DNA from 3 places in the Heyndrickxia sp. MSNUG genome. Region 3 is predicted to be linked to each of the others. Evidence: predicted binding sites of a transcription regulator. Region 3 holds the regulator's gene; each other region holds the start of a gene.

Region 1 (7,846 bases), 290 kb from region 3:
CTTTTTCAAAAAATACAAAGGTAATAATCCATCTTGCTGCAATAAGCATTTGTAACTGTTGGTACTTTTCTAATTCAGGAGCAAGACCATTAACTGTTGCTTCATCAACCTGTAAGAAGCGCTTTAACCAACGAGGGTCTTTGCCCATTTTTCCAAATAACATCGCGATCGCTTCGGTTGTTAAGGTATGACTTACTGTACGTAATCCGAATGGAAGGCTGGAGTCTATATATTTGAAATATGCTGCATGGCCAAACTCATGCAGGTTCGTTTCCATCCAATAGGCATCTTCCGCTAAGTTGCAAAGGACACGAACATCTCCTTCGCGGTCAATATCCGTGCAAAAGGCTGTCGGGTTTTTCTTTTCTCTAGGGAACAAATCGCTTTTTGCATATAGGTCATCAATTTCGATTCCCATTGAGCTAAACGTATCTGTTGTGATTTGGACAATATCCTTCCCTTGGTAAATAGGATCTAGATTGGTTGAATCAGATGGTGGTGCCTCTTGGAAAAAGGGATCGACATAATGCCAAGGGCGTATATCCTCTGGATTAATCCCAAATCTAGTTGCTAAACGTTCATCTAGTTCTTTTTTCATCAAGCGGTAGGCTTCATCCGATTGATCAATAAGTTCGTTGAAAATAGCGAATACCTCGTCACGGTCAAGTTCCTGAAGAGCGAAGCCCATTTGATGATGGTTATCATAACCAAGAAGTTGTGCAGCTTCATTGCGCTTCTTCACAAGCTCAAGCAAGTCTTTTTCTACGACTTTACCAACTTCCTTACTTGCAAACCATACTTTCTTGCGTAATTCTTGGTCATCACTATTAACCAATATCTCTCGAATATCATTGGCAGAATACTTTTTGCCTTCCACTTCAGGTGAGTATGTGTTAAATAATAAATTTAGTTCAGAAGAGCGTTTGGATAAATCAGCAATCACATCTTCAGGAAGTTGGTTACCTTCCATTTCGCTTAGCAGAAGCTGAAGCTGACGTTTTTCGATCTCCGTTAAGTTTTCCGTTGCTAAAAATTGCTTTGTTTTCTCGTATGTATCTTTTGAAGAGAATAAAAGATTGTATCGAGTTTCTGCTTCACTTAATTTAGCAGCCCACTCAGGGTCTCCAGTAGTTTGGGCCATCCAGCTTGATTGAGTCCCATCTTTATATAATCCTTGCATCTGGTCATTGATCTCTTTTAAAAATATTTGCAGTGTTTCCATATGTATCACTACCTTTCAATATTTAAGCAGCATAATAGTATCATTATTAAGAGTTCTTTAAAGATATTCTTAAACCTTTAAAAGCTTATAAAAACTTTTAACAAAGTATGGTGTCAAAATATGATTTGCAATGGTATCAGGCCGATTTATCACGATGATCAGGACTACAACGTTCATCAGAAATTCTTCGTTAGTACCTATGAATGAGACTAAGATATAATCCCCCTTCGCAAAAGTTCTCCCACGGCATGAGAACGATTATGAGCACCAAGCTTTTTCATTGCTGATTTAACATATTGTTTGACGGTTAATTCGCTAATATCCATTAATTCTGCCATTTCCTTTGTGCTCTCTCCCCAAGATATTTTTCTCATCACCTCTAATTCTCTTTTACTTAATACTTGACTGTCCTCCATTCGATTCGTTTTTTCCAAATACTTTCCTACCAGTCTTCCGAATTGGGTGAGAGATGAAAGAATCTCTTCATCTATTACAGCATCTTTCGTAAATTCATTTGTACATATATAACCAATGACGGCTGAACTATAACAAATTGGAACTACCACCATGGAGTTAATTCTAGAAGTTACGATGTACTTACTGCTAGTTTGTTTCAAGTATTCCAACCCATAGCAATATTTTGCTTTTCTTTCGAGGATAGAGGAGTAAATAATGGGCAAAGTCCGTATATCGTCCCGAATTTCACTAATGTATACCAGACCATTTTGATTCATCATGATTATTCCTTCTCCAAGGTAGCCTAATGGAGAAAATCGAAACAAAAACGAATTCAGAACGGGATAGGTTGACATGTATATTTCTAGAATTTTATACAACTTTTCTTCATGACTGCTTATATCCTCTAATTTAATCAGTTGGCTCATAAAGGTATAGGGTGGGACCATTTTATCATCTCCTTTTGGGGGAAAAGTCACGTAGATAATTGGGAATATTCAAATTATATATAAAATTATACGATTAAGATAGTCTTTAGAGGTTCGAAATATTAAAAATTTCCAAAAGAGAGGGTGAAAAGTATGGGGAAGAATAGGCCGTTTATTATAGGTGCATTTCTAATCATTACTTTAGTATTTATGGTGTTGATGACCGTTAGAATCGAAAATAAAGCTGTTAATGTATCAGGAGATGTACCTGGTACTGAAACGACTGAAAATGAAACCGATTCTAAACCTGAAGTTTTAGATCCAATTGCACCAGCCTTTACTGGAGCAGATTTGACATCAGTGCCAAATGAGAATTGGTTCGCAAATGGCGGGAGTGTTTATAATCAACGATACTCTATGCTAGACGAAATCAATACATCTAACGTGGCAAATTTAAAAGGAAAATGGGTAACACATCTTGGTTCTGGTCTGGAATTTAAATACTCTGGTGAGTCCAGTCCGATTGTCTATAACGGTGTTATGTATGTCAATACAGGTGCCCATGAAGTTTCTGCACTAGATGTAAAAACGGGTGAAGTTCTTTGGACATACAAACCTGAGCTTCCACCATTGGAAACAGTCTGTTGTGGATGGACGAGTCGAGGTGTTGGGATTGGAGATGGGCTCGTTTATGTAGGATTATTAGATGCGAGGTTAGTAGCACTCGATCAAAAAACGGGTGAGATTGTGTGGGAGACAGCGGTTGAAGATTGGAAAAAAGGTTACACCATCACAAGTGCACCGCTTTATTATAATGGCAAAGTATATACTGGTTTAGCAGGCGGTGAATATGGTATTCGTGGAAGACTTACTGCCTTTGACGCTAAGACTGGAAAAGAGCTTTGGAGGTTTTATACGATTCCAGGACCTGGGGATATTGGATATGATTCATGGCCAAGTGATAATGATTCCTGGAAACGGGGTGGGGCGCCAGTCTGGCAAACTCCAGCGGTTGATCCTGAATTGGGAACCCTTTATTTCTCAACAGGAAACGCAGCACCTGATTTAGATGGAAGTACAAGAAAAGGAGATAATTTATTCGCTGCCTCCATAGTAGCTATTGATGCAGAAACAGGCGCTTATAAATGGCATTTCCAAGAAGTGCATCATGATATTTGGGATTTGGACGCACCAAATCCGGTCGTTCTTTTTGATGTAACGATTGATGGAAAGGAAAAAAAGGCTCTTGGTCAAGCAGGTAAAACCGGTTGGGTCTACTTCTTAGACCGGACCAACGGGGAGCCGTTGATTGGTATTAATGAAACTCCTGTACCACAAGATGAAAGACAAGCGACTTCTCCTACTCAGCCGATTCCTGTCGGGGATTCCTTTGTTCCTCAAATTGTAACCAAAGAGGATGTAGAAAAGGATCTGCCTAAGTATGGAGGAACATATGGAAAGATATTTGACCCATTTTGGAATGAAGCTCTACTGTTAAAACCATCTGCATTTGGAGGGGCTAATTGGCCGCCATCTGCCTATAACCCGGAGACTGAATTGTTTTATGTCCTCGGAACTGATATGTATATGAATTTCACTAGAAGTGAAGAGGAATATGAAGAAGGTGAAATGTACATTGGGAGTATTATAGCCCCTGTGAATGAAGCACCCGTTAGAGGGACGATCACCGCCCTAGATGTCAAAACGAACAAAATCGTTTGGCAGCAGGTATGGGATGCTATGGCCTACAGTGGAGTCTTAACCACTAAAGGTGGATTAGTTTTTGTTGGACATAATGATGGAAGACTCATCGCTTTCGATGCTAAAACCGGTGATCAGGTTTGGGAATTTCAAACAGATGCAGGAGTTAATGCACCTCCTGTCACCTATGAAGTGGACGGTGTACAATATATATCCGTACTTGTTGCAGGTAACTCATTAGCAGGTTCTAAACATGGGGATTCCTTATGGACCTTTGCTCTTGAAGGAGATATTGCTTCAGGGGAAGTTGCAGCTGGGGACGATACGAAATCAGATGAAGAAAGCGACAAAGAAGTGGTTGCTAATGCAGAAGAAGGTCAAAAGGTATATGAAGGAAATTGTTTAGCATGTCATGGTAAAGGTGGGGAAGACGGACATAATGGTCCTAACCTTAAATTAAGTGATGTGACAGGTGATGCTCAAAAAGTCATTGAACGAGTGAAAAAGGGCGGAACGACCATGCCAGCATTTGAAAACATTTTGACCGAGGAGCAAATCAATAATGTTGCTGCTTATATTACTGAGGTAATAGCTAAAGATAAATAACGAAACAAAGTGATCAGGGTACCACAAAGGAAAAATAGTAATAAAGTACAAATTGATAGATATGATGAGATATTACCTAAAAAGGACAGGGCATTTTGCCCTGTCCTTTTTACTAGGATTGCCCTTCCGGTTACAGTCGTGCTTTGAACTTTTGCTCAGCTCGGCAACAGGCTTAGCCCTGATTGCACTTTTGAGGTCACTGGGGTTTGTAGAGAATCAATGTATTGAATGCGAATGCTGTTTTCTTCTTTTCGAAAACAGACATCAGATGTTGCAGATTGGGTGGGAGTTTGTCGGTTTATCGTTTAAGGAGCATTTGTTTTTCTCTGTATCCTTGTTGCTCTTTCTTGCATGTTTCAATTGTTGAACTTTGTTTTCTCGAATGTTTGAAAGGCTACTAAAACCAGGTATGCCAGGGAGCTAATAATAACAGCAAGACTGATATAGATGATGATCATTTCCTCTAATCCTATTGATATTTGACGTATTTGTGAAACTATGAACAAACTCACGTGGAATGTGACGAACTTCACAAATTCAATTCTCCAACAGTATTACAATTTAGACATAGAGAAAACTTTATCTATCACAAAAACTCCATATATAAGATCAATTGTGGGAGGAACGAAAAATGGAAAAGAAAAAACTGGTCATGGTTGGCAACGGGATGGCAGGAATCAGGACAATAGAAGAATTGTTGAAACTTTCTCGTGAAGCATACGAGATTACGATTTTTGGAAACGAACCGCATCCGAATTACAACCGGATCATGTTGTCTACAGTCCTGCAGGGTGATAAGAGTATTGAGGACATTATAATGAACGACTGGGTGTGGTATAAAAACAATGGTATAAAACTTTATGTCGGCGAAGGAATCGTAAAAATAGACAAGGAAAATAAACAGGTGATTTCAAGTGCGGGCAGGGTTGCTGAATATGACGAATTGATCATCGCGACTGGTTCCAGTTCATTTATTTTACCAGTGCCTGGTGCTGATAAAAAAGGGGTCGTCGGTTTTCGTGATATATATGATTGTGAAATGATGATCAAAGATTCTTATGAATACAAGAAGGCGGTTGTCATCGGGGGCGGTCTCCTTGGATTGGAAGCAGCAAGAGGCCTCCTCAATCTGGGGATGGAAGTGGATGTCGTCCACCTCATGCCATACTTGATGGAAAGGCAATTGGATGCCACTGCTTCTGAAATGCTGAGAAAAGAATTGGAAACCCAAGGGATGAACTTCCTGCTTGAGAAGCAGACCGCTGAAATCCTCGGCGATGAACGGGTAACAGGGCTCCGGTTTGCGGATGGCTCCGAAGTGGCAGCCGATCTTGTTGTCATGGCCGTGGGCATCCGCCCGAATGTCCAGCTTGCCAAGGATAGCGGAATTTACGTGAATCGCGGTATTGTTGTCAATGATTATATGGAAACAGACATCCCGAATATTTATGCTGTTGGAGAATGCGCAGAACACAGAGAAATCGTCTATGGCCTTGTTGCGCCATTATACGAACAGGGAAAGGTACTGGCGGCGAATCTTGCTGGAGTGGAAACCGCTCCATATGAAGGAACCATTTGCGGTACCCAGCTGAAGGTTTCAGGCTGCGACCTATTCTCCGCCGGAGAAATAGGCGATGATCCGGGAACAAAATCAATCAAGGTCCATAACGAATTTGACGGGGTCTACAAGAAAATCGTTATTCGCGATAACCGCATTGCCGGTATTGTCCTGTACGGGGATACGAAGGACAGCAACCGCCTGTTCAGGATGCTGACCAAAAAAGAGGACGTCAGCGGCATGACGAGCGTGTCCATCCTTGAAGCGGGAGGCTGCGGCGGCGGAGATACCAGCGATGTTGCCGCGATGGCAGACGATGAACTGGTGTGCGGATGCAATGGTGTCTCAAAAGGAACGATCGTTGAAGCGATACGCACGAACGAACTCACAACAGTTGATGAAGTCGGAGCCTGCACGAACGCCGGTCGTTCATGCGGACGCTGTAAATCCTTGATCTCTGATATTCTTGCCAATACGATTGGCGACCAGTACGATACATCATCTAAAAAAGCAGCCATTTGCGGCTGTACAGCGATGAGCAGGGACGAAGTAGTGGCGGAAATAAAGGCGAAAGGGCTGACAAATGTAAGGGAAGTCATGAATGTCCTTGGCTGGAAGCAGGAAGAAGGCTGCTCCAAATGCCGCCCGGCGATCAACTACTATCTCGGAATGATCCATTTCGATGGCTACAAGGATGAGCGCGACTCAAGGCTGGTCAATGAAAAGATGCACGCCAACATTCAGAAGGATGGTACCTATTCAGTGGTGCCAAGGATGTACGGAGGAGTTACAACTGCAGCAGACCTGAAAAAAATCGCAGAGGTTGCGGAAAAATACGATGTTCCGCTCGTCAAATTGACTGGCGGGCAGCGGATCGGACTTTTTGGAGTGAAAAACGAAGACCTGCCGGCGATGTGGGAAGAACTCGGAATGCCTTCAGGCTATGCATACGGAAAAACACTCCGTACCGTCAAAACCTGTGTCGGGGCAAAGTTCTGCCGCTATGGCACCCAGGATTCAATGGGACTTGGCATCGAACTAGAGAAAAAATTCGAACGACTTGATACGCCACACAAAGTGAAAATGGGCGTGTCCGCATGCCCGCGGAACTGCGCGGAATCAGGCATTAAGGATATCGGCTTTGTCGGGGTCGACGGCGGCTGGGAAATCTATGTCGGCGGCAACGGCGGTACCGACCTGAGAGCCGCAGACCTGCTGATGACCGTCAAAACGGGGGAAGAAGCAATCGAGATCACTGGTGCTTACCTCCAATATTATCGGGAGACGGCTGCCTACCTTGAAAGGACAGCTCCATGGCTGGAAAGGTTGGGACTTGAACATATCAAAGCGGTCCTGGAAGACGCCAAAACAAGGAATGAGCTGAATGCAAGGCTGGATAAGACGCTCGAAAGATACATCGAGCCATGGCAAGAAGCAATCGAGAAAGTGGAAATTAAAGATAAATACTACCAGACAAGAAAAGTGACAGTTGAATAGGAGGCGAAAGAAGATGGAGAAAACCATGGTGAAAATCAAGGTTGCGGATTATCATTCCTTGCCTGAACGGGCAGGGCAGACAGTCGCTGTCAATGGGGAGGAAATCGTTTTGTTCCGTTTGACGAACGGTGAAGTGAAGGCCGTCGAGAATCACAGTCCGCACCGAAAAGGCGGGACGCTCACCGCAGCGCTTGTCAGCGGTCCGTACATCTACTGTCCTGTTTACGACCTGAAAATCTCTCTTGAAGACGGGAAAGTACAAGCTCCGGACAAAGGCGAAGTTAAAACTTATCAAATTGAAGTCTGTGATGGGGACGTTTATTTAATCATTTAACGGGGAGGAAGCTCCCTCTCCGTTTGAAAGGATGTCAGCACAAT
Region 2 (7,846 bases), 390 kb from region 3:
AACGGTGACCCCAGGGGCACGCACAGAGATGACATTGCCTTTTCCATCGCCTTCAATGACCGTTCCTTTTTTGCCGGATATCTGGAGCGGCTTATCAATCACGATGTTTCCGTGATAGATTTTTCCTTCAAGCTGGATGACTGCTCCGTCTTTGGCTGAATCGATGACGGCCTGCAGGTTTTCTGCTGCCATCCCCTTTTCCGGATAAGTGATAACGGAAAAGAATAAGAGCAGCCAAAGAATTTTTTTCATGGTCAACGATCCTTCCAAATTGGAATGAGAATCAAAATGAATGCTGCTATTACTAAAAAAGAACCCGTTCCAAGGTAGCTGTTTGTAATGAAATTTGCGAGCGTGTTCTCCCCGAGAATCGGCGGTACAAATGGATCAACTTTAATCGGTGCTGTCGGGCTTAAATCTGTGCCGAAATCATGGAGCCAGCGGCGTAAATCCCAGACACCGAGTGATCCGCCAATAGCAAAAATCCCAATTAGGAAATAAAGGACTATTTTTCTCCTAAGGATGGCAGTGATAAGTGTTAGTGCGGCCAGTCCGCTAATTAAATATTTAAGGTAGTTAAGTTCAGGGAAATTTTCTTCGCTGAAGCCTTTCATGCCAATATAGTGGTTAAGTCCATTCACGATATCGATTTCGCCTTGCAATTGATCAGGATATACAATGATATTCAGCCCTTCCGGGTACTGCGGAGCGAAAAACTCCATGCCCCACCATGGGAAAAATAGAGATGCGGCAATCAGTATAGCGGCTGCAGCAATCAATCCGAATGAAAGAACTGATAGTCTTTTTCCAGCCATCGTCATCACGCCTTTCGAAAGCCTAAACGGCAGTTTGCAAAAAAGGAGGGAGGGTATCAACAGCTGATGATACCCTCATTTGTCTGTTGTTTAGATTATGGTTTCACAAGGAAGTAGCCTGTCATTTCTTGATGCAATGCTGAGCAGAAGTTCGTACAGTAAATCGGGAATGTCCCGGCTTTATCAGCTGTGAATTCAACGGTATTTGTCTGTCCAGGCTGAACTTCCATATTTAAATTGTAGCCATTGATCGCGAAGCCGTGGGTGATGTCCTGGTCGAAATCGATGTTGGTCAGGTGGATGAATACTTTATCACCTTTATTTACCTCGATTTGGTCAGGTCTTTTAGCTTTAGCGTCAAAAAGGAATTTTGATCGCATGGCAATTCCGTAAACATGGACTTCATTGCCTTTGCGTTCGATTCGTGTTTTTTCTTGGCTGTATACTGCATCAGGATTCTTTTCATCCTTAGGGTATACGGTGATCGTCTTGATTTTATCTGCCTTGATCATTTGCGCATAGTGTGGTTCAGGGTTCACTGGTGCAGACTGGATGATTTCCATTTTCTCTCCGCGCAGGTCGATCAGCTGCATGGATTCAGGATGTGAAGGGCCTACGGAAAGATAGCTGTCTTTCGCGATTTTATTCAACGCGATGAGGTATTTTCCATCTGGTGCGACTGTATCACCTTCAGCGGCAACAGAGTGTCCAGGAGAGTACTGTACAGGAACCCGGTCTAAGGTTTCTCCTGTTTTAGGATCCCATTTAACGATTTCAGAAGAAATGAACATAGTTGTGTAGGCTAAGCCTTTTTCATCGAATTGAGTATGAAGCGGCCCTAAGGCATTTTCAGGGTTTACTTCTCTTTCCATGATGGATTCATACTTTATGATTGGAATGCCATTGCGTTCGCCTGCAAATTCTTTGTTTTCAATTGCCTTGAATGCTTTCTCAAAAGAGAAGACTGTCATTGAAGGGGCTAATTTTCCAGATGCAATAAAGTGCTTGCCATCAGGAGTTACATCTACGCCGTGAGGAGATTTGGCTACAGGAACCAAGTAAATTCCGCCTTTATGTTTTTCAGGGAATATCATCTTTTGGCCTGTCACTTCGTCATACTTTCCGTCCTTGACCATTTTCTCTAGCTCTTTCCAGTTAAATAAAACGATGAAGTCACGGTCTGCTTGGGAGGCGTTAATTTCAAGATTCGTAGTTGCTTCTTCAGTGTTATAAGTAGTCATAACTGCCCAGTCACCAGATTCTTTCTTTCCTGCATCGGAAAGATCATAGGACCAAGGTGGAAGAGCGACTTGATAGGCAATGTTCAATTTTTCTGTTTTCTCATCGAAGGTAACAGCGGACATGACTCCGCGATATTTATCGCTGTATTCATCAAGTGGCGCATACTCTTTCCCAATCGGTACAGCAAATCGGGTTGGAAGGAACATATATTCAGTATTTTGAGTAACGAAGGCCGCACAGTGTGGCCCGCTTGTATTTGGAACATCAATGATGTCCTTGACAGTAAACGTTTCAAGGTTCATCGCTGCGGCACGGCTGTTTCCAACGTCAGTAGCAAACATGTACTTTCCATCATAATCACCATTAGTCTCAGAGAATGCAGGGTGGTGTAGATCACCCCATGTATAGTCGCCCATCATTTCTTTTGAGTGATTATCAAAGCCGTATCCAGTTGCAGAATCCTGGCTGAATACCGGCACTGTTCTGATATGCCGCATGGAAGGGACACCATAGATGAACATCTGTCCTGAGTGGCCGCCTGATGCGAACAAATAATATTCATCTTTTTCACCGAATGGTACATATACCTTTTCAGCATTTGTTTTGTTTTTGCTGCTGTCAGCCACCGCTTCACTTCGGTTGCCTGGAGAAAAATCTGCGAAGAACACAGTTGCTGCCAGTAGCCCGGTAGCGAGTCCCGAGGCAATAGGAATCCATTTTTTCATTAACCTTGCACCACCTTGTTATTTATTAGTTTTTAGATGCTTCCTCAAGCAGTTTGACCACTTCGGCAATCTCTTCTTCTGATAGTGGATTTCCGCCAATCACACCTGACATGACTGCCGATGTAGGCTCTTTTAAAAACTCGTTAATGGGCTTTCCGTGTTTTCCTTCCACATTTTCAAACGCTTTTGATAAATCCGGTCCAGTTGCGCCGCCCTTTAGATTCAAGGCAGAGACAGAATGGCAGCCAAGACAGCCTTTTGACTTTAGGATGCTGTCGTCAGCAGATACTGTTTCAGCTGTTGGCTGATCATTTTGTTCCTCTTCCTTGGTACCGCTCGCTGGCTTAGATTGATCTGTTTTCTCTTTTGCTGTCTCAGATGCCTGATCATCGCTCTCGCCAACCACTTCAAATGCAGCGTAACCGAGCCCGAGACCGATCAAAGCGCTGATGATAAAACTTATTAAAGCTTTTTGCATCACTTTGTGCCCCCCTTTAATTTATTTCATTAACATCGTAGCGTGAGATAAGGGGTGAAAAGTGTGATGCAGTTCACACAACAATGGTGGATTTGTGAAAGCTATATGAACGCGATGTGTCTATATTTTGAAGAGCCTGTGATAAAGGTCATATTTGAATTGGATTCGATTTAGAGGACAAGAGAATGGATAAGGAAGAAGAAAGAAGAAAGAAGGGATTTCGGCTTTTTTGAGGAATTTAGTTCTATGGGATTTAAGCAAGAACGATTACCCTGAAGGTGCATGATAGGAAGTGATTTTTTGTCGAAAAAGAAAAAGTGGCTGGTACTGATCATTTTGCCGCTCGTATTAGTTAGCTGTCTATTTATCTATGATGCGAATTTGGAAGTTTATCAAACGAAATCTGAAGGTACTTTAGTTTATAAAAACAAGGAGTTCCATTCTGGCTATGAAACCTATAAAAATTTTTATGTGAATGGTGACCGGAATTTTGAACCTGATCGTTTAATCGGGAAAACAGATAACAGCAGATTCCTTGGATTTAAAGAATCTGTGTGGAGTATTAAGGGAAAGTCGGCAGACGAAGTAGTTTTTGTAAAGGGATTGATGATTGAAGGGATATATGAAAGAAAATAATGTCCATCAATAAAAAAATCCACCTAAGAAGGTGGATTTCATCAAAACTTATAGTTCCAAAAGCGTTCATTATTGATCCAGGCCAACGTAGCTGGATCCTTATCCTTCAGCTTATCTGCCATGTCAGCAAGCATCAGCTCGGTCTGGGAGCGATGGGCCTTCATTGCCTCAATCTTAACATCAGCTACAGCACTGATATCATGGACAATATCGGGCTGCCCCAATTCTTCCACGCAATTCCTTGAGAATGCAACACAGTGCAATTTCGGTCTGTCCGCTTCAGGCATTCTTTCAACTGCGCGCACTACCGCGGCGCCTGTTGCTTCATGGTCCGGATGGACAGAATAGCCTGGATAGAAGGTAATGACCAGCGAAGGATTCAGTTCGGCGATCAATGAGGACATCAAGTTGGTCAGCTTATCTTCATCCTCAAACTCTACCGTTTTATCACGGAATCCAAGCATCCTCAAATCAGAAATCCCAAGTGCGCGGGCCGCTTCCTTTAATTCTTGTTTACGTATGATTGGAAGTGTTTCTCTGTTCGCAAATGGCGGATTCCCCATATTTCTTCCCATCTGGCCGAGTGTCAGGCAGGCATAAGTGACGGGTGTCCCCATGTTCACATGGGATGCAATCGTGCCGGAAACGCCAAATGCTTCATCATCTGGATGAGGAAACACGACGAGTACATGTCTTTCTTTTTCCATGGTAAAATCTCTCCTTTCAGCCAGCCTGTTCAAAGCGATATTATTCGAACGGTGTTTCGCTGATTTGCAGGGCGACTGCGAGCTTTCCGCTAAAGTCGTGGCCTGCAAGCAGCAGCCTTCCGTGTGCATCAATTTCGAAGTGAGTGATTCCTTCAGCATAAATCCAGCCTAATGGAATTTTCAATCCCGTACGGTATGGTCCTTCTCCAGTAATCTTCGCGCGTTCATATGTAACCTTCGCGTTGCGGATGTAAGCACCGGATGAAAAAAATGACTCATTGTTATGAGAAGCATATGCGCCATTTGTTGTTTCTAAATGGACATAGACGTCCTTGTCTTTAAAGCCGTCCAGGGCAGCCTGGACTTCTTGCACAATAACCGGATCCATAAATGATTCCTCCTTTCAAGATATACTCACATTTGGACAGCTTTCCCGTGATCAAAGCTTAAGCTGTCAGAAAGAGGCCGTTATTGGGACAGCTTTCACGAGATTCAAGCTCAACCAGTCAGAAAGAGGCCGTTATTGGGACAGCTTTACCGAGAATCAAGCTCAAGCTGTCAGAAAGAGGCCGTTATTGGGACAGTTTTCCCGAGAATCAAGGTCAAGCTGTCAAAAAGAGGCCGTTATTGGGACAGTTTTCCCGAGAATCAAGGTCAAGCTGTCAGAAAGAGGCTGGTATTAGGACAGCTTTCACGAGAATCAAGCTCAAGCTGTCAGAAAGAGGCCGTTATTGGGACAGTTTTCCCGAGAATCAAGGTCAAGCTGTCAAAAAGAGGCTGGTATTAGGACACCTTTCCCGAGAATCAGGTTCAACCAGTCAGAATCCCACGCAGCAATCTCATTGAAGTTTTACTTTATATTAGCCGAATCGTCAGCCTTATATGTTAAAAAATCGATATATCCATAATACTAAAAAATTGTTCTGAATGCGAAATGTATGCTTGAAGATACTTACAAAAAGTGTTAATCAGGCATTCCTATAGCTTCACTCTTGAGAATGTCAGGTGATGGGTCTTTATTTTTGTTACAGGGGATTCTTCATCGTCATAGTGGAAATTAAAAAAGGATGGCGGCTGCCATCCTTTTTATTATGCAGCGCAATGGTAGATTGCGCTTTTACTGCTTATTCGCCTCTGTTGCCGTCTGCGAATTTGTTATACGCAAGGTGGGCTGTTGGGCCGACGTATTCATTCAATCGGAAGCCATGCTTGATCGCTTCTGTGATGAACTTTTTAGCAACATCCAATGCTTCAGGAACAGATTTGCCCTTTGCAAGCTGTGCAGTGATGGCCGACGCGAATGTGCAGCCAGCACCATGCGTGAAGCTTGTTTCCACTTTTTCAGATTCGAAAAGTGTGAAGTCTTTTCCATCATAAAGAAGGTCGACAGCTTTTTCATGGTTCAGCTTACTTCCGCCCTTAATCATGACGTTCTTAGCGCCAAGGTCATGGATCTTGGCTGCAGCTTCTTTCATGTCATCAATTGTGCGGATTGGACCAGTCTGTGCAAGCTGCCAAGCTTCAAATAGGTTTGGAGTGACAACTGTTGCTCTAGGAAGAAGCAATTCTCTCATCGCATCTGTGTTCTCAGGCATAAGTACTTCGTCTTCGCCCTTGCACACCATGACAGGGTCGATGACAACCTTGCCCAGCTTGTACTCATCGATTTTACGCGCAGAAAGCTCGATGATTTCCACTGTTCCCAGCATTCCGGTCTTCATCGCATCAATTCCAACTGAAAGGATTGTTTCAAGCTGTTTTTCAACCAATTCAACTGGCTGAGGGAACACTTCATGGTGCCAGTGCTTTTTAGGATCCATTGTTACGACAGTCGTCAGGGCAGTCATGCCATAAACCCCAAGCTCCTGGAACGTCTTCAAATCAGCCTGAATCCCAGCGCCGCCGCTCGTATCAGAACCCGCAATAGTCAAAACCTTTTTCAACGTCATCAAAATACCTCCATTTCAAATCGCCAGCCAAACACTTTACCCAATTAACGCACTGGGGGTCAGACCCCCGACGCTTCACCGCGGTGCATCAGCGGGGGTCTGACCCCCAGTGCTGTGATGCGGTAGTGTGGTGGTTTTTCTTGTTTATGCTTTCTTATGATTATACCAATTCCATGGAATTAGACAATGATTTGGATTTTCCGTTTTGGTGGTTGGCGGTGTCTAGTGTGGGATGGCTATCTCTGTTCATTGTGGAGGGCGGCAGTAATGTTACCGTGATGAAAGTTACTGTGGGAAAAAATCATTTGTCTTAGCATGAGTATGGGAAATCGCCTAACTGGAACTTTCTTGCTTCCAAAAGAGTTTGTTAAAATAATCGACATTTTTCAGCTATAGAATTGTCACAATTTAAGCAGTTAAATCAAGGAATCCCCCTTAAAATAAAGGTGTGGGGGTATTTTTCTTTTGCCCATAGTAACTATCTTTATTAATTTCTTAATGTCCAATTACCAGTTTGTGAGATTTTTAACAGTCTTTCATTTTCATTCTTTCTAACATAGAAGGAAGAATCCGAGTGCTGCACTGGGTCTCGTAGGAAGATTGACCACATAAGGGGTGAACAAAATGAACAAGAAAGGCTGTCCAGAAGAATATCCGATCAATCTTAAATTAAATGGATATGAAATCGCTGTTTTCCAGCTGACAAACCAGGACCTTGAAGATTGGGTGTATGGCTACCTTTATTCAGAAGGATTGATCGATAGAGCGGAAGATGTTGTGAGTGTTCATTTCAGCGAAAAGACAGGAACATTGGATGTCACCCTGTGCAATTCCTTTGATCCTGAACAGATGTTTTCGAAGAAAAAGCATTATACAGCAGGCTGCGGCCGTGGCGTTACATTCTTTTCGATGACAGACGTGAAGAAATTCAACAGAGTGGATTCCGATGAAAGCTACTCATTGACCTATTTATTGAAAAAACGAGCAGAGTTCGCGCAAAATTCGCCGTTGTACCTTGAAACAGGGGGCATGCATGGTGCCTGCATCATCCTTGAGGATGGCAGCATTGAAGTCCGTGAAGATATTGGCAGGCATAATGCGGTTGATAAAATTATCGGACACGCAATCCGTAAGCGATTGCATCCTGACCGGCTTGTCTTGCTGACGACGGGAAGAGTTTCATATGAAATGCTCTCAAAAGCAGCGAAGTTTGGAATTGCTGTCATTGGCTCGCGGACTGCGGCAACGAAGCAGGCTGTTCAGCTGGCCCGATTCCTCAACATTGAGGTTGTGG
Region 3 (7,846 bases):
CACAAATAGAGAGCCATAAGAGATTCGGAGGGGTCGTTCCGGAGATTGCATCACGCCATCACGTCGAACAGATAACGATTGTATTGGAAGAAGCCTTAGCTCAGGCAAACATCGAAATAAAGGATTTGGATGCCATTGCGGTGACAGAAGGACCTGGACTCGTGGGTGCTTTATTAATCGGGGTCAATGCTGCAAAAGCTTTGGCGTTCGCAAATGATATCCCGTTGGTAGGTGTGCATCATATTGCCGGTCATATCTATGCGAACCGTCTTGTAACGGAGATGAAGTTTCCGTTGATCTCCCTTGTCGTTTCTGGCGGGCACACCGAGCTGGTGTACATGAAAGAGCATGGCTATTTCGAGGTTATTGGCGAGACTCGTGATGACGCAGCAGGTGAAGCTTATGACAAGGTCGCACGGACATTGAATCTTCCATATCCGGGAGGACCGCATATCGACAGGCTGGCACAGGAAGGACAGGCTACGATTGATCTGCCGCGTGCCTGGCTGGAAGAAGGGTCGTATGATTTCAGCTTCAGCGGCTTGAAATCTGCAGTCATCAATGTTGTGCACAACGCCCAGCAGCGTGGAGTTGAAATTGTCCCTGCTGAGCTAGCAGCAAGCTTCCAGGAAAGTGTCATTGATGTGCTTGTGACTAAAACTCTTAAAGCTGTGAATCAGTATGGAGTTAAGCAAGTACTGCTTGCTGGTGGGGTTGCAGCAAACAAGGGACTTAGAGAGGCTCTGTCCAAGGCATTTGCTGAACTTGATGTGGAAATTGTCATTCCGCCATTGTCATTGTGTACAGACAATGCAGCGATGATTGCCGCTGCTGGAAGTGTATTGTTTGAAAAAGGCGAGCGTGCGGGTTTAACTTTGAACGGAAATCCTGGTTTAGAGATAACTATCCACAACGATAGTCGGAAGTAAAAAATAAATTTTCTGATTTTGTTGTGGATATCTTGCTGGTTTTTGTGTGTTTCTGTGTATAATGTGGATAAATTCCGCTTATTTTGTGGATAATGTGGAAAAGTCTCTGGATAAGCCATAAATCAATCTTTCTTATGTGAATAACTTTGTGAACAAAAAGTCCCGGAATTCATCTGGGACCTTTTTTGTGGATTAATTTAAATTTTTTATTAAATGGCGAGGTTTTTTTAATATGAAATCTAGTAAATCTAGTGCTTCCTTAAAATCTCTAATGCTGATCGTTAATTAAAATAGTTGAGTATCCAATGGATCAATAAAGATTGATTGACTAAGTGGTTTCATTTTTTTGCCATAGTGGTGGGGTTATTGGCGGAAATGACATTTATTTGGAGGAAATCTAATTAATTCGGCGAAAACTAGTAAATTTAGCGATAAACCAATTAATTTGGTTTCAAACTATATTGGCGAACTCAGAAGAATTTTTCCAGCGACACCGAATTTCTCATTTATATGCAAATAAAAACCGGGCGACAACTCGCCGCCCGGCATAGACTCTTTCTATCTGTACTCTCTTAAGCCAACTCTGTCCATTCTTCCATCAATACCTCAAGCTTCTCTTTGGCCGTTTCGATTTTGTTGTTAATATCGGCTGCTTTTTCGTGATCTTGGAAGACATCAGGATCACATAAGAGTTCTTCGTATTCAGCGACCTCCACTTCAAGCTGTTCGATCGCTGCTTCGACTTCCTCCATACGCCGTTTGCGCTGGCGTTCCAGCTTTTTAGATTCTTTATCCTGCTGATAGGAGTTTTTATCTTGTTTAGAAGTGTCGACAGCACTGCTTGAAGCTTTTGAAGACTGTTCTGCGAGTGCTTTCAGTTCTTCCTGTTCGAGCTTTTTCTCGAGGTAATAATCATAATCACCCAGGAACTCGGTTGCGCCATCGCGGTCGAGCTCAATGACCTTTGTGGCGATTCTGTTGATAAAATAACGGTCGTGCGAAACGAACAGGATTGTGCCCGGGTAATCGATCAGTGCATTTTCCAGCACTTCCTTGCTGTCCAAGTCCAAGTGGTTCGTGGGCTCGTCAAGAATCAGGAAGTTGGATTTTTGCATCATCATCTTGGCGAGTGCCAGACGTGCTTTTTCACCGCCGCTGAGCGTTGAAACGATTTTTGATACATCGTCGCCTGAGAAGAGGAAATTGCCGAGAACCGTGCGAATTTCTTTTTCCGGCTTAAGTGGATATTCGTCCCAAAGCTCGTTTAGTACCTTTTTATTTGAGCTTAGCTCAGCTTGTTCCTGATCATAATAACCGATCGATACGTTTGAACCATAGTGGATGCTGCCAGTGATTGAAGGTAGCTTTTCAACGATTGTCTTCAGCAAGGTTGATTTGCCGACACCATTTGGTCCAACTAAGGCAGTGCTATCACCGCGAGATAGATTGAATGAGATATTTTCCGAAACGACGTCATCGCTATATCCTACAGCGAGTGTATCAGCCTTTAGGACATCATTTCCGCTTTGGCGTTCAATCTGAAAACTGAAGGAAGCGGATTTTTCATCGCCAAGCGGCTTGTCCATCCGGTCAATCTTTTCAAGCTGTTTCCTGCGGCTTTGAGCTCTTTTAGTAGTGGAAGCGCGCGCCAGGTTTCGCTGGATGAAGTCCTGGAGCTTTGAAATCTCATCCTGCTGCTTTTCAAAAAGCTTCATATCCCGTTCATAGTTTTCAGCTTTTTGATTTAAGTAAGAGCTGTAGTTCCCCGGGAATTTTGCCAGCTGATGGCGGGAAATTTCATATACCTGATTAACGACTTTATCAAGGAAGTAACGATCATGGGAAACAATAAGGATTGCGCCATCATAACCCTGAAGGTATTTTTCCAGCCAAGAAAGAGTGTCGATATCAAGGTGGTTTGTCGGTTCATCCAGAATTAAAATATCCGGGCGGGTCAAAAGGAGCTTAGCTAGAGCAAGCCTTGTTTTTTGGCCTCCGCTTAATGTGGATATTTTTGTAGAGTAATCAAAGGAATGGAAGTTCAGGCCATGGAGCACGGAGCGGATGTCGGCTTCATATTGATAACCGCCTTGCTCCTTGAACTGGACCTGCAAAAGATCATATTCTTTGAGAACTCTGTCATATTCAGTCTGGTTTGTCAGTATGTCAGGGTCCGACATTTTTTCCTCAAGCCGGCGCAGGTCTTTTTCCATGGAATGCAGATGGTTAAAAACGCCAAGCATTTCTTCCCAGATGCTTTTTTCGGATTCGAGACCGGTATTCTGTGCCAGGTATCCGATCGTCGTCCCTTTAGGGCGGATGATTTCGCCGCTGTCATGCGCCTCGTGCCCGGCGATAATCTTCAGCAGGGTCGATTTCCCTGCTCCGTTGCGGCCAACTAAAGCAACACGGTCATGGGTCTGTATTTCAAACTTTATATTCGATAAAATAAGATCAGCAGCGAAATATTTTGTCAGCTGATTAACTTGTAATAAGATCATTATTATTCACCTCTATTGCCTTAGAGATAGTGTAACCCATTCACATAAGCTCGGCAATATATGAAACCCACCAAAGACAAGGAATGACAAGGAATTTGTGAACTCAGCAACAAAGTTCACACACAACTTTGTGAAAATAGTGTATCATTTGGTTGAAGGGAGCATGAACATGGCAGAATTTACTCATTTTAACGAAGAAGGCAGAGCAAAAATGGTGGACGTCAGCGATAAATCTGAGACGGTCCGCACGGCAATCGCCCATTCAAGTATAATTGTGAATGAAGATATATATATAAGAATCACAGAAAATAAGATGAAAAAAGGGGATGTGCTGGCTGTTGCACAGGTAGCGGGCATCATGGCGGCCAAGAAGACGTCGGAAATCATTCCAATGTGTCATCCACTTCCATTAACAGGCATTGACCTTAGCTTCGAATGGGAGCAAAATGGAAATGACTATATTTTAAATATTACCGCATCTGTAAAAACAAAAGGGAATACAGGGGTGGAAATGGAAGCGTTAACAGCAGCTTCAGCATGTGCGCTGACTGTTTATGATATGTGCAAGGCCGTTGACAAAGGCATGGTGATCGGCAAGACGTATTTAGTCGAAAAAACCGGCGGGAAAAATGGCGATTTTAAGAGAGATGAGAAGCTTAAATAGAAATTTTGATTGGGTGGAGGATGGAGAATGATGAACGAACCTATGAAAATACCGCAGGCAACCGCAAAACGCTTGCCGCTTTATTACCGTTTCTTATTGAACTTACATTCTTCAGGTAAACAAAGAGTTTCATCTGCAGAGTTAAGTGAAGCGGTAAAAGTGGATTCAGCGACAATCAGAAGGGATTTTTCTTATTTTGGAGCCTTAGGTAAAAAGGGGTACGGCTACAATGTGAATTATCTCCTGACATTTTTCCGAAAGACACTTGATCAGGACGAGCTTACAAAAGTGGCACTGATCGGGGTCGGAAATCTTGGAACAGCATTTTTGAATTATAATTTCTCAAAAAATAATAATACGAAAATCGAAATTGCCTTTGATGTAGATGAGGCAAAAGTAGGCACCGTTATGGGTGACGTGCCTGTGTATCACATGGATGAGCTGGACAAAAAAGTTGTCGAGGAAGGGATTCAGGTGGCCATTCTTACCGTGCCGTCTGCGGTAGCCCAGCCTATTACAGACCGATTAGTCCAGGCGAATATCAAGGGAATCCTGAATTTTACGCCTGCACGATTGAATGTACCGGACTCCATCAGGATTCACCATATTGACCTGTCTGTAGAACTGCAATCATTGATTTATTTCCTAAAGCATTATCCGACCAATACAGACACAGAAGAATGATATGAAAAATAGCCTCTTCGGATGAAGAGGCTATTTTTTCTGGATTTGTTTAAGTTTGAGATGGAGCAGGATCATCCGGATGCCGGAACCGAAGTCGAAGGTCGCGAGCATGACGAGGAGATAAGTGAAAAATCCCCATCCGGTTTCGCTGACATTCTGGATGGCGAAGTAGGTGAACAAGCTGCCTAGCAAGATGTAGACAATGCCTGAAAATAAAGGCGATTGCTTCATAACTTAAAGTCCCCCAATAAAGCTTTGGATTTTTTCTGCTTCTCTTATCATTCTCTCGATATCTTCCCTGAATACGGATTGAAGCAGGACAACGAACGTATTCATTGTGACATGGGCGATGATCGGAACGATGATTCGCTTTGTTTTTACATAAAGGAATGCAAAGGTAAAGCCCATGGCCGAATAAAGGATGACATGCTCGGGCTCCATATGAGCAAGCGCGAAAATCACTGAACTGATCAATGCAGCAAAAAAGAAGTTCATTTTCTTATAAAGGCTTCCGAAGATGATTTTACGGAAGACGATTTCTTCCAAAATCGGCCCGATGATCGAGCTGACGAGAATCACAACCGGGAAGTTCTCAATGAGGTTGATGATCTCTTGAGTATTTTCTGAGCCCATTTCGATTCCGAGCAGCCTTTCAATGCTTGCTGCAAAGGATTGAGCCATCAATGCCAGAAATACACCGGCAACGGCCCATGCAGCCGAGCTTGCTGGCGATGCCATTCCGCGCAAATCTGCCTGCATCTTTGATTCTTTCCGTAAAATAAGCAAAACGATGATCAGTGTCAGTGTAAAGCTAATGACTAGCCAGTAAGGAATCGATAGGGTTTCCATTTCCTTAAGACTCTTGCCCATCCCAGCTCCCACAAAGGCAACGAGCGGAATTCCGACCAGGCTTGAAAGCTGCATGACAATATAGGCGATGATAATGTACCAGTATTCTTTTTTCAATATGAAAACTCCTTTTAGGCCGTTTCGTAAACATAATGACTTTATATACGTTTTATTATGATAAAAGTTCCATAATGCTATCTCTCCATTTTACTAGTAAGCAGCTTGAAAGTTCAAATTGTAGGATGCTTGCTAAAAAAATGGTTAGATTTCCGCAGAAGCCGCATACTCTTTAAGGTGGCTTTTTTTTAAACAAGCTTAAATTAAAATTCGGAGAAAATTGTCGTCGAATATTGTGGAACGGGAACGAAAAATAGTCCTTGCTGTCACTGGATTCCTGCCCAGGGACCTAATATAAATTTTATAAAAAAAATTGGACTTCATGCTTGCAAAAAAAATGGAGATTCATTAATATATAAATTGTGTTAGCACTCGAATGAGGAGAGTGCTAATAAATAATAATCTACATATAATTTGAGGAGGTTGATTCACTTGATCAAGCCATTAGGTGATCGCATTATTATTGAGCTTGTTGAGTCTGAAGAAAAAACTGCAAGCGGTATCGTTTTACCCGACACAGCGAAAGAGAAACCTCAAGAAGGTAAAGTCGTAGCTGTTGGTACTGGACGTGTCCTTGAAAACGGAGAGCGCGTGGCACTTGAAGTTGAAGTTGGCAACCGCATTATCTTCTCAAAATACGCAGGTACAGAAGTAAAGTACCAGGGAACTGAGTACCTAATCTTGCGTGAAAACGACATTCTTGCTGTAGTGGAATAATAGCTGCTTAAAGACAGTACGTATATAACACAAATTTGAGGAGGGTTTTATACAATGGCAAAAGACATTTTGTTCAGTGAAGAAGCACGCCGCGCGATGCTTCGCGGGGTTGACGCTCTTGCAAATGCAGTAAAAGTTACTCTTGGACCTAAAGGACGCAATGTGGTTCTTGAGAAGAAATTCGGTTCACCACTTATCACAAATGATGGTGTGACAATCGCGAAAGAAATCGAACTTGAAGATGCTTTCGAAAACATGGGTGCTAAGCTTGTTGCTGAAGTAGCAAGCAAGACTAACGACGTTGCTGGTGACGGAACGACTACTGCAACGGTTCTTGCTCAAGCTATGATCCGTGAAGGTCTTAAGAACGTAACTGCTGGTGCTAACCCAATGGGCATCCGTAAAGGTATGGAAAAAGCTGCAGTAACTGCAGTTGAAGAGTTAAAGGCAATTTCAAAGCCAATCGAAGGCAAAGCTTCAATCGCTCAAGTAGCTTCTATCTCTGCTGCTGACGAAGAAGTTGGCCAATTGATCGCAGAAGCAATGGAGCGCGTTGGCAACGACGGCGTAATCACAATTGAAGAATCTAAAGGCTTCACAACAGAATTAGACGTTGTAGAAGGTATGCAGTTCGACCGCGGATATGCATCTCCTTATATGGTAACTGATTCTGATAAGATGGAAGCAGTTCTTGAAAATCCGTATATCTTGATCACTGACAAGAAAATCGGCAGCATCCAGGAGATCCTTCCTGTTCTTGAGCAAGTTGTACAGCAAGGCAAGCCATTATTAATGATTGCAGAAGATGTTGAAGGTGAAGCACTTGCTACATTAGTAGTTAACAAACTTCGCGGAACATTTAATGCAGTTGCAGTAAAAGCTCCTGGCTTCGGCGACCGTCGCAAAGCTATGCTTGAAGATATCGCTGCATTAACTGGCGGAGAAGTGATCACTGAAGAGCTTGGCCGTGACCTTAAATCTGCTACAATCACATCTTTAGGACGCGCTTCTAAAGTTGTTGTTACAAAAGAAAACACAACAATCGTTGAAGGTGCTGGAGACAGCGCACAAATCGCTAGCCGTGTTAACCAGATCCGCGTTCAAATGGAAGAAACAACTTCTGAATTTGACCGTGAAAAGTTACAAGAGCGCCTTGCTAAATTAGCTGGCGGTGTTGCAGTCATCAAGGTTGGTGCTGCTACTGAAACTGAATTAAAAGAACGCAAGCTTCGCATTGAAGATGCTTTGAACTCAACTCGCGCTGCAGTTGAAGAAGGTATCGTATCAGGTGGCGGCGTTGCGCTTCTAAACGTATATAACAAAGTTGCTGCAATCCAGGCTGAAGGCGACGAAGCTACTGGTGTGAACATCGTACTACGTGCAAT

Evidence for each region. Region 3 encodes Rex, which represses fermentation and respiration genes when NADH is low (regulators of the CRP and FNR family bind a similar motif). Its sites were predicted from a motif close to TTGTGAAATATTTCACAA; they were not measured.
Region 1: a site for Rex is predicted at 4,931-4,948, ahead of nirB (nitrite reductase large subunit NirB). Genes of this name have one in related genera too.
Region 2: a site for Rex is predicted at 3,322-3,339, ahead of AABM38_RS23470 (cytochrome C). Genes of this name have one in related genera too.

The regions. Positions count from the first base shown of each region.
Region 1 is NZ_CP150978.1:4,801,673-4,809,518, reverse strand. Features, by position in the region: gene AABM38_RS23900 (M2 family metallopeptidase) at 1-1,222, opposite strand, end outside; gene AABM38_RS23895 (response regulator transcription factor) at 1,432-1,959, opposite strand; gene AABM38_RS23890 (PQQ-dependent dehydrogenase, methanol/ethanol family) at 2,260-4,413, shown strand; gene nirB (nitrite reductase large subunit NirB) at 5,045-7,468, shown strand; gene AABM38_RS23880 (nitrite reductase (NAD(P)H) small subunit) at 7,482-7,802, shown strand; gene cobA (uroporphyrinogen-III C-methyltransferase) at 7,845-7,846, shown strand, end outside.
Region 2 is NZ_CP150978.1:4,703,650-4,711,495, reverse strand. Features, by position in the region: gene nosD (nitrous oxide reductase family maturation protein NosD) at 1-252, opposite strand, end outside; gene AABM38_RS23480 (hypothetical protein) at 255-815, opposite strand; gene nosZ (Sec-dependent nitrous-oxide reductase) at 911-2,782, opposite strand; gene AABM38_RS23470 (cytochrome C) at 2,808-3,260, opposite strand; gene AABM38_RS23465 (hypothetical protein) at 3,561-3,896, shown strand; gene bshB2 (bacillithiol biosynthesis deacetylase BshB2) at 3,938-4,603, opposite strand; gene AABM38_RS23455 (YojF family protein) at 4,644-4,991, opposite strand; gene pdxK (pyridoxine/pyridoxal/pyridoxamine kinase) at 5,728-6,552, opposite strand; gene fdhD (formate dehydrogenase accessory sulfurtransferase FdhD) at 7,177-7,846, shown strand, end outside.
Region 3 is NZ_CP150978.1:244,536-252,381, forward strand. Features, by position in the region: gene tsaD (tRNA (adenosine(37)-N6)-threonylcarbamoyltransferase complex transferase subunit TsaD) at 1-929, shown strand, start outside; gene AABM38_RS01395 (ABC-F family ATP-binding cassette domain-containing protein) at 1,502-3,430, opposite strand; gene moaC (cyclic pyranopterin monophosphate synthase MoaC) at 3,600-4,094, shown strand; gene AABM38_RS01405 (redox-sensing transcriptional repressor Rex) at 4,122-4,778, shown strand; gene AABM38_RS01410 (YdiK family protein) at 4,809-5,009, opposite strand; gene AABM38_RS01415 (lysostaphin resistance A-like protein) at 5,013-5,744, opposite strand; gene groES (co-chaperone GroES) at 6,177-6,461, shown strand; gene groL (chaperonin GroEL) at 6,516-7,846, shown strand, end outside.